2 regions of the Variovorax sp. PBS-H4 genome follow, and region 2 is predicted to be linked to the other one. Evidence: riboswitches for the same ligand, from Rfam matches in the RefSeq annotation. Region 2 holds a riboswitch; the other holds the start of a gene.
What was found. Region 2 has a riboswitch for glycine ahead of gcvT (glycine cleavage system aminomethyltransferase GcvT). Riboswitches for the same ligand answer to the same signal wherever they lie in the genome.

Region 1: another riboswitch for glycine. It lies ahead of E5CHR_RS24405 (D-amino acid dehydrogenase); the one in region 2 lies ahead of gcvT (glycine cleavage system aminomethyltransferase GcvT).

What each region holds. Positions count from the first base shown of each region.
Region 1 is NZ_LR594675.1:5,111,518-5,115,926, forward strand. Features, by position in the region: gene E5CHR_RS24395 (cysteine hydrolase family protein) at 1-159, opposite strand, end outside; gene E5CHR_RS24400 (MFS transporter) at 312-1,505, opposite strand; glycine riboswitch at 1,651-1,754, shown strand; glycine riboswitch at 1,759-1,864, shown strand; gene E5CHR_RS24405 (D-amino acid dehydrogenase) at 1,949-3,274, shown strand; gene E5CHR_RS24410 (NAD(P)(+) transhydrogenase (Re/Si-specific) subunit beta) at 3,329-4,409, opposite strand, start outside.
Region 2 is NZ_LR594675.1:2,958,794-2,963,202, forward strand. Features, by position in the region: gene gcvP (aminomethyl-transferring glycine dehydrogenase) at 1-543, opposite strand, end outside; gene gcvH (glycine cleavage system protein GcvH) at 591-962, opposite strand; gene gcvT (glycine cleavage system aminomethyltransferase GcvT) at 1,020-2,192, opposite strand; glycine riboswitch at 2,234-2,347, opposite strand; glycine riboswitch at 2,360-2,459, opposite strand; gene E5CHR_RS13905 (hypothetical protein) at 2,476-3,363, opposite strand; gene E5CHR_RS13910 (TRAP transporter large permease) at 3,669-4,409, opposite strand, start outside.

The sequences.
Region 1 (4,409 bases), 2.2 Mb from region 2:
GATCAGCTTTTCGTAGCCGGGCAGCACCATGGCGCCGCCTTCCACGCAGAAGTCGTTCTCCATGTCCACCACGAGCACCGCGGTGTTGCGGGCCGTTATGGCCGTCGGCTCTGAAATTCCCTTGGCCGAGAACGCGTCGACCGCTGTGTTCGGAATCATCGTCGGGCGCCTTCCAGTTGGGTGGCAGTCAATTCCAGTTCATGTAGCCTTCGCTACATTTTCATGAAGTGCATACTACATATCGCGCAAACGGGTGACAAGCCCTTTTTGCCCGCACATCGGAGCTGGCCACGGACCCTTGCGGATCGTCATCAGCCCTCTCCCCTGCTTTGACGCCGCGCCGAGAATTTCAGGCCCAGGCACAGCGGCAAAGCAATGGCGGGCAACAGCGCCATTAGCAGGAAGCCGCCGGCTCCGAGGCGTGCATAGAGCATTCCGGTCGACATGGTCAGAAGCGCTGTCACCAGTCCTGGTCCGAGTGCATACATGGCTTGGCCGGTCGCGGCAAGATGCCGAGGCACGGTGGTGCCCATGAGGCGCATACACGCGAGATGCAGAAGCGCAAACGTCAATCCATGCAGGGGCTGTACGAGTGCCAGCGCCCAGGGATCGGTCGAAGACGCCACCACGAGCCATCGCACGACAGCCGCCGTGCACGCGATCGCAGCTGCACCACTCGACCCGAGCGAATCGAGCCATCGAGGTCCGATGAACACGAAGACCAGGACCTCCGCGACAACGGCTTCGGACCACAGGACACTGATCGTGGCCTGGCTCACGCCTGCTGCGTTCCATCGGATGACAGCGAATGCGTCATGCATGGCATGGCTGCCGTAGACCAGGGCCGCGATGAGGAGCATGCGCCGGAACACGACGATCCCCAGCAGTTCCCCGATGGCCGCGAAGGATGATCGTTCAGGGGCGACGCGGGTGTTGTCACCCCGCGCTGGCAGCAGCATGGTGCTTGCTGCTGCGAGCAGAAGGAGTGTCCCATGCATCCATGCGATCGATGTGAGTGCCGTCCAGCCGATGACTTGGCCAGCGACCAGCGTTCCGAACACGAAGGCGGCCGATGCCGCACCTCGTACCCAGCCATATTCGAACCTCGTTGCGGATGAAGCGGCCGACTTCGAAGCATCCAGCGCCAAGGCGTCGGCAAGCGACGTGGTTGGTGTGAGCGCAGCTTCATGGCAGAGCCGGACGACCAGAAAGATCCAGAACCCGCCGACCCAGGGAAGCCCAAGTGCAAGGCAGGCAGCAAGGGCCGCAGCGGCGGCCAGCACGTGACTCAACCGCTCCAAGCGATCTGCCAGGCGCGCTGCAACCGGGCCGGCAATCAGCCGTACGATGGTCCCGAGTCCCAGCAGAAGCCCGATCTGCTCGGGTGACATCCCTCGCGTTTCGAAAAAGCGAGGCCAGAAGGGCGACGCCACCCCGAATGATGCGTACAGCAACACATAGAGAAGGATGAAGGATCGCAACGCGTGAGGCTGGGGCGTTCGCATGGCGCATGTTCGGGTTTCAGGTGCGCATCGTCACAGAACGCGGGGAGCGTCGGGGGCGGGATTACCCAAGCGCCGAGCGCCCCGCCGGATGCGGGTACCCGGCGCGCAGAAGCGCTTGGCGGTGCGGGCCGCGCCCTCTACAATCTGCCTCACTGCAGGAGAGCGGGCCGCTGCGAGGCGGCCCCACCGAAGGCGCAAACTCCCATAAACGCTCAGGTCCGCTCGCAACAACGAGCCTGTACTGCATCAACTGTCAAAGCCGTCTGGAGAGCCATCACACCACGTGATGCACCGAAGGAGCAAACCCGCTGCGGGCGCAGCGGGCGAATCTCTCAGGTACCGAGGACAGGGGGAGCGGCAACTTGGACGCATGGTCCGGTTGCTTTCTTTTCGAGCTTCCGTTTCCGTTGCGTTCGAGCGCTGCAACCTCAAAGGTGCATGAAATGCGCGTGATCGTTCTTGGTGCCGGCCTGCTCGGCGTGACTTCCGCTTACTACCTCCAGCAACTCGGCCACGAAGTGACCGTGGTCGACCGGCAGGCCACACCGGCTGCCGAAACCAGCTTTGCCAATGGCGGCCAGATCTCCGTCAGCCACGCCGAACCCTGGGCCAACCCGAGTGCGCCGCTCAAGGTGCTGCAATGGCTCGGCAAGGAAGATGCGCCGCTCCTGTTCCGCATCCGGGCAGACATGCGCCAGTGGCTCTGGGGCCTGCAGTTCCTGCGCGAATGCACGCCGGCGCGCACGCGCCACAACATCGAGCAGATCGTGCGGCTGGGCACCTACAGCCGCGAAACGCTGCAGCAGTTGCGCCGCGAAACCGGCCTTGCCTATCACCAGCGCACCCAGGGCATCCTGCACTTCTATACGACGCAGAAGGAATTCGATGGGGCGTTGAAGCCGGCTGAGCAGATGCGCGCGCTGGGCTGCGAGCGGCAGGTGATCTCGGCGGACAAGGCGGTGGAGATCGAGCCCGCACTGGCCCACATCCGCTCTCACCTGGCGGGGGCTACCTACACGGCCGAGGACGAATCAGGCGACGCCAACCGCTTTGCGCGCGAACTGGTCAGGCTTGCGTCCGCGGCCGGCGTGAACTTCCTCATGAGCCACACCGTGACCGCGCTGCGCGAATCCGGCGGCAGCATCGACCATGTGGAAGCGACGGACGACGAAGGCCGCTTCCAGCGCATCCGCGGCGATGCCTTCGTGCTGGCGATGGGCTCGCTGAGCCCGCTGTACGCCGCACCGCTCGGCATCAAGCTGCCGATCTACCCGGCCAAGGGCTATTCGGTGACGCTGCCTGTCAAGGACGCATCGAAAGCGCACCAGGTCTCCCTGACCGACGACGAATACAAGCTGGTGTTCTCGCGCTACACCTCCGAGAGCGGCGACCGCCTGCGCATCGCCGGCACGGCTGAGCTCAATGGCTACGACCGCGACCTGAACCGCGTGCGCTGCGAAGCCATCGTGCGGCGCGTCGAAGAACTGTTCCCGGGCGCCGGCGATACCCGCCAGGCCCAGTTCTGGACTGGCCTGCGGCCGGCAACGCCGAGCAACGTGCCGCTGATCGGAAAAACAAAGCTGCCGAACCTGTTCCTCAACACCGGCCATGGCACGCTGGGATGGACGCACGCCTGCGGCTCGGGCAAATCGATCGCGCGCATCGTGAGCGGGCTCGCGCCCGAGGTGGACTTCGCGTTCACCGGGCTGCACGACGGGACGAAAGGCATCCGGCAGCCTGCCTCATCCACCCCTTGGCTGCAGCGCTGACGACCTGCCTGCTGCACGCACGCGGTTCAACACGTGCGTGCAGCTTGACTGCTCTTACTCGATCGCCTTGCCCATGTCCTCGACCACCTTCTTGGCGTCGCCGAAGACCATCATGGTCTTGTCCATGTAGAACAGCTCGTTGTCCAGCCCGGCATAGCCCGCGGCCATGCTGCGCTTGTTCACGATCACCGTCTTGGCCTTGTAGGCCTCCAGGATCGGCATGCCGTAGATCGGCGTGCCCTTGGTGAGCGCGGCCGGGTTCACCACGTCGTTGGCCCCCAGGATGATCGCCACGTCGGCCTGCGCGAACTCGCCGTTGATGTCCTCCATCTCGAACACCTGGTCGTAGGGCACCTCGGCCTCCGCCAGCAGCACGTTCATGTGCCCCGGCATGCGCCCGGCCACCGGGTGGATCGCGTACTTCACCGTCACGCCCTTCTCGGTGAGCTTCTGCGCCAGCTCGTTGACCGCGTGCTGCGCGCGCGCCACCGCCAGCCCATAGCCGGGCACGATGATCACGGTCTCGGCGTTGGAGAGCATGTAGGCCGCGTCGTCGGCGCTGCCGCTCTTGACCGGGCGCTGCTCCTGGGCCGCGCCCGTGGCCGTTGCCGCCTCGCCGCCGAAGCCGCCCAGGATCACGTTGAAGAACGAGCGGTTCATCGCCTTGCACATGATGTAGCTCAGGATCGCCCCCGAGCTGCCCACCAGCGAGCCCGCCACGATCAGCATGGCGTTGTTCAGGCTGAAGCCGATGCCCGCGGCCGCCCAGCCCGAGTAGCTGTTGAGCATCGACACCACCACCGGCATGTCCGCCCCGCCGATCGGGATGATGATCAGCACCCCCATCACGAAGGCCAGCAGCAGCATCAGGAAGAAGGCAGTCCAGCTCTCGGTGGCCATGTACACCAGCCCCAGGCCGATGGTCGCGAGCCCCAGCACCAGGTTGAGCATGTGCTGGCCCTTGAACTGCACCGGCGCACCCTGGAACAGGCGGAACTTGTACTTGCCCGAGAGCTTGCCGAAGGCGATGACCGAGCCGCTGAAGGTGATGGCGCCGATGGCCGCGCCCAGGAACAGCTCCAGCCGGTTGCCCGCCGGAATCGCCCAGCGCGCCAGGCCGTCGACCACGTAGGCA
Region 2 (4,409 bases):
GACGAGGAACACATTGCTCTTGTTCTTGACGCTGCGGCGGGCCAGCGTCATCGCCTCGGCTGCGGCGGTGGCCTCGTCGAGCATCGAGGCATTCGCGATGGCCATGCCGGTCAGGTCGCAGACCATGGTCTGGAAGTTGAGCAGCGCCTCCATGCGTCCCTGCGAGATCTCGGCCTGGTAGGGCGTGTACGCCGTGTACCAGGCCGGGTTTTCAAGCACGTTGCGCAGGATCACGCCCGGCGTGTGGGTGCCGTAGTAGCCCTGGCCGATAAAGCTCCTCGCCACCTTGTTCTTCGCCGCGATGGCGCGCAGCTCGGCCAGCGCGCCGGCTTCAGTGACCGGCGCAGGCAGGCGCATCGCGTGGCTTCGGCGGATGGCGGGCGGCACGATGCCGTCGATCAGCTCGGCGCGCGTCCTCGAGCCGACGGCAGCGAGCATGCGCGTCTCGTCCGCGGCCTCGATCCCGATATGGCGTGCGATGAATTCGCCTGCGTTCTCGAGATCGGCGAGGGTGGGCGGGGAAGGCGGGGTGGACTTCGGCATGGAGTGTGAGCAGGGTGGCGGGATCAGGAAACCTTGGCAGTCCGCTTTCAGGCCTCGTCGGCGAACTTGTCGTAGGCGGTCTTGTCGAGCAGGGCCTCGATTTGGGCAGGCTCCGTGATCTTCATCTTGAAGAACCAGCCTTCGCCTTCGGGCGCGCTGTTGGCCAGCGAGGGATCGGCACGCAGCGCCTCGTTGACCTCGGTGACCTCGCCGGCGACCGGCATGAACACGTCGGCCGCTGCCTTGACCGACTCGACCACGCCGGCGACCTCGCCCTGCGCATAGCCTTGGCCGACCTGCGGCAGATCGACGAAGACCACGTCGCCCAGCGCGTCCTGCGCATGCAGCGTGATGCCCACGGTCGCGGTGTCGCCCTCGGCGTTCACCCACTCGTGGTCCTTGGTGTACTTGATGGTCATGGAATGGCTCCTGGGGAAGAAATGGAAACTTGAAGGGTGACGTCGAACAGCGGGCCTTCAGCCTCGGTAGTAGCGCGCGGGAACGAAGGGCAGGGTGCTGACCTCCATCGCCACCGGCTTGCCGCGCACGATGGCCTGGATTCGGGTGCCGGGCGCTGCGTACGCAAGCGCCACATAGCCCATTGCGATCGGCCGATCCACCGTGGGGCCGAGCAGCCCGCTGGTGACCCGCCCGATATCGACGCCCTCGAAGGATTGCAGCAGCGTGCCGTCGCGCACCGGTACGCGCTCCAGCGCCACCAGTCCGACGCGCTTGCGCGTGAGCGTCTCGTGGTCGAGATGGCCCGCGGTGCCGGCGTCTGCCGTGAGCTGCGCCAGCACGCGGTCCGCCCCCGGAAAGCCGCCTTCTCGCGCGCCGCCGCTGCGCCGCACCTTCTGGATCGCCCAGTTGAGCGAGGCCTCGACCGGGCTGGTGGTGGTGTCGATGTCGTTGCCGTAGAGGCACAGGCCGGCTTCCAGCCGCAGCGAGTTGCGTGCCCCCAGGCCGACGGGCTGTACTTCGGGCTGCGCCAGCAGCAGCCGGGCCAGGGCCTCCGCATCGTTTGCGGCAACCGAGATCTCGAAGCCGTCCTCGCCGGTGTAGCCGCTGCGGGTCGCGAAGGCCGCGATGCCGCCGATCTGCACCGCGCCGCCGGTCATGAAGACGAATCGCTCGATGCCGGGCGACAGGCGTGCCAGCACGGCCGCGGCCTGGGGCCCCTGCAGGGCAAGCAGGGCGTGATCGGGCATCGGCTGCACCTGGCAGCGCTGTCCGATGCTGGCCTGGATGTGCGCGATGTCGCCCGCCTTGCACGCGCCGTTGACGATCACGAAGATCGAATCGTGCCCCTCGTTGAAGAACATCAGGTCATCGAGGATGCCGCCCTCGTCGTTCAGCAACAGGCCGTAGCGTTGCTTGCCGGGCGAAAGGCCGATCACGTCGACCGGCATCAGGGTCTCGAAGGCGGCAGCGGCTTCGGCCCCCACCAGGCGCAGCTGGCCCATGTGGGAAATGTCGAACAGGCCGGCCGAAGTGCGCGTGTGTCTGTGCTCGGCCATCAGGCCGGCGGGGTATTGCACCGGCATCGAGTAGCCCGCAAAGGGCACCATGCGGGCGCCGAGCTCGATGTGCAGGTCGTGCAGCGGGGTCTTTTGCAGATCGTCGGAAGCGGAGGCCAAGGCACTCTCCATCAGGTCAGGGGCAGTCCGGATCCATGGCAGTCAAGCCATGGGCCACCCCTGCTGTCCGCTTTACCTGAGAGATTCGCCCCACGATCGGGGTTTGCTCCTTCGGTGGGCGACCCTCGCTTCAATACAAAGCGCCGCCTCTCTCCAGCAAGGAAACGCCCGCAACCTCGGGCGCCTCGTCAGTCCTTTTGCCTGAGCGTTCGGGCCTCGTTCAATGGGCCCTGCGCCTTCGGCGGCCCCACCTCCGGGGCTCTCTCCTGACCGGGCGAGTGTAAGGGAAAGGGCCTTACGAACGCTCCAGCCGCAGCCGGCGCAGCAGGAATTTCTCCCAAAGCTTGTCCGCGAGGAACTGCAGGGAGCGCCGGATGTGCTCGCGTGCGTTGCGGGCGTCATAAGGCGAGCGGATGTCGGCGCCGAGCTGCCGGGCGCGCAGGCTCAGCATGTGCTCCGACAGGCAGCAGCGCGCCTTCATGCGCAGGTCCTCGAAGTTCTCGGGGCCCAGCGGGCTGGCCTTGTGCCATTCGTGGTCCCACTTGAAGCGGCGCTTTTTCTGCACGCCCTGGCCGTCGTCGCTGATGAGCCAGGCGGACACGAAATCGACATAGGCCTCGCCCACATGGTCGCGGAAGACGCCCCGTTCCGGCTCGAAGCGCTCGTTGACCAGCGAATCGAGCAGCGCGTTGCCCGGCGAGAGCGTACCCAGCCGGTGGCGCAGGGTGTCGTTCATGGCGAAGCAGTAGGTCGACACCCATTCGAGCAGTGGTCCCATGGGCGTCATGGTCGAGCGCGGGAAGTCGTTGATCTCGCCGAACAGCCAGGGGCCCGGGTGCAGCGCGAGCTTGCCGATCTCGCCGCCGAAGCGCTCCAGCCGGCGCTCGCTCCAGGCGTGGTTGAGGGCGACCGTGTCGTTCGAGAAGAGCCAGACATCCGGCTGCTCGCCTCGGGAGAGCAATGTCTCGACGCCGCGGTCCCAGCCGGAGAACTCCCGGTTGCTGTTGTCGCCCGGGACCACCAGGCCCTGCTCCGAAGCCATGCCGGTCGCGCTTTCGGCCGGCCTGGGGCGGGCGTTGTCGACGATCACGCTCGAGAAGCGGTCGCCGTCCTGGGCGAGGCGGGTTCGCAGCCTTTCCAGGACCTGGAGCGAACGGTCGCGGTGCTGGTCGCCGAATTCCAAGTGAACGAAACCGTAGCTTGTCATGCGTGCAGGGAGAGAAGAAATCAGGTGCGGCGGGGCTCAACCCCATGCGTTGCGCGGCCTTGCGAGCTGCGCAAATGTTAGTGCCTTGATGCAGAAAGCGACGATGCTGTCAGCAAGAGCGGGGAAACCCCAAGCCTATTCACGAACGAGGGGTCGCGTTTGTCAGCGAAGACGCCGTATGGCCGACCGCCCTGTAACCCGTTGTTCTCACGACCGCACGCCTCCTCGCAAGGCGCGCAGGTTGAACGCGGACCGAACGGGCTCGGGCCGCCGTGCCTGGACTACCTCGAATAGACCAGGTCTCGCAGCCCCAGCGAAATGCCCGGCACGTAAGTGATGACCATCAGGCAGGCCAGGATTACCAGTACGAAGGGAACCAGGTGCGCGACCATGCGGTCGAGCGAGATGCGAGCGACCGTGCAGGCTGCGAACAGGTTGACCCCGAAAGGCGGCGTGATCATGCCCAGCGCCAGGTTGACCACCATCACCAGCCCGAAGTGCACCGGGTCGATGCCGAAGTGCATCGCCACCGGCGCGAGGATCGGCGCCAGCACGATGATCGCGGCGCTGGTTTCGATGAACATGCCGATGACGAAGAGCGCGGCGTTGACGCCGAGCAGGAACATGGCCGGCGACTTCAGCACGGCCTCGAGCCAGTGGCCGATCGCCTCGGGCACGCCGGCGCGAGTGATCAGGAAGGCGAACAGGCCGGCGTTGGCGATGATGAACATGATCACCGACGACGAGATCACCGACTTGCGCAGTACGGCGTAGAGCTGTGGCAGCTTGATCTCGCGGTAGATCAGCATGCCGACGACGAGGGCGTAGAGCACGGCCACGGCAGAGGCTTCGGTGGGCGTGAAGATGCCGCCGTAGATGCCGCCAAGAATGATCACCGGCATCAGCAGTGCCCAGCCCGCTCGCCAGGTGGCCACGCCGACACTCAGCCGGCCGTCGCCGTCGTTCTTGCCGAGGCCCTTGAACTTGCAGTAGACATAGACGAAGGCCATCAGCGCCAGGCT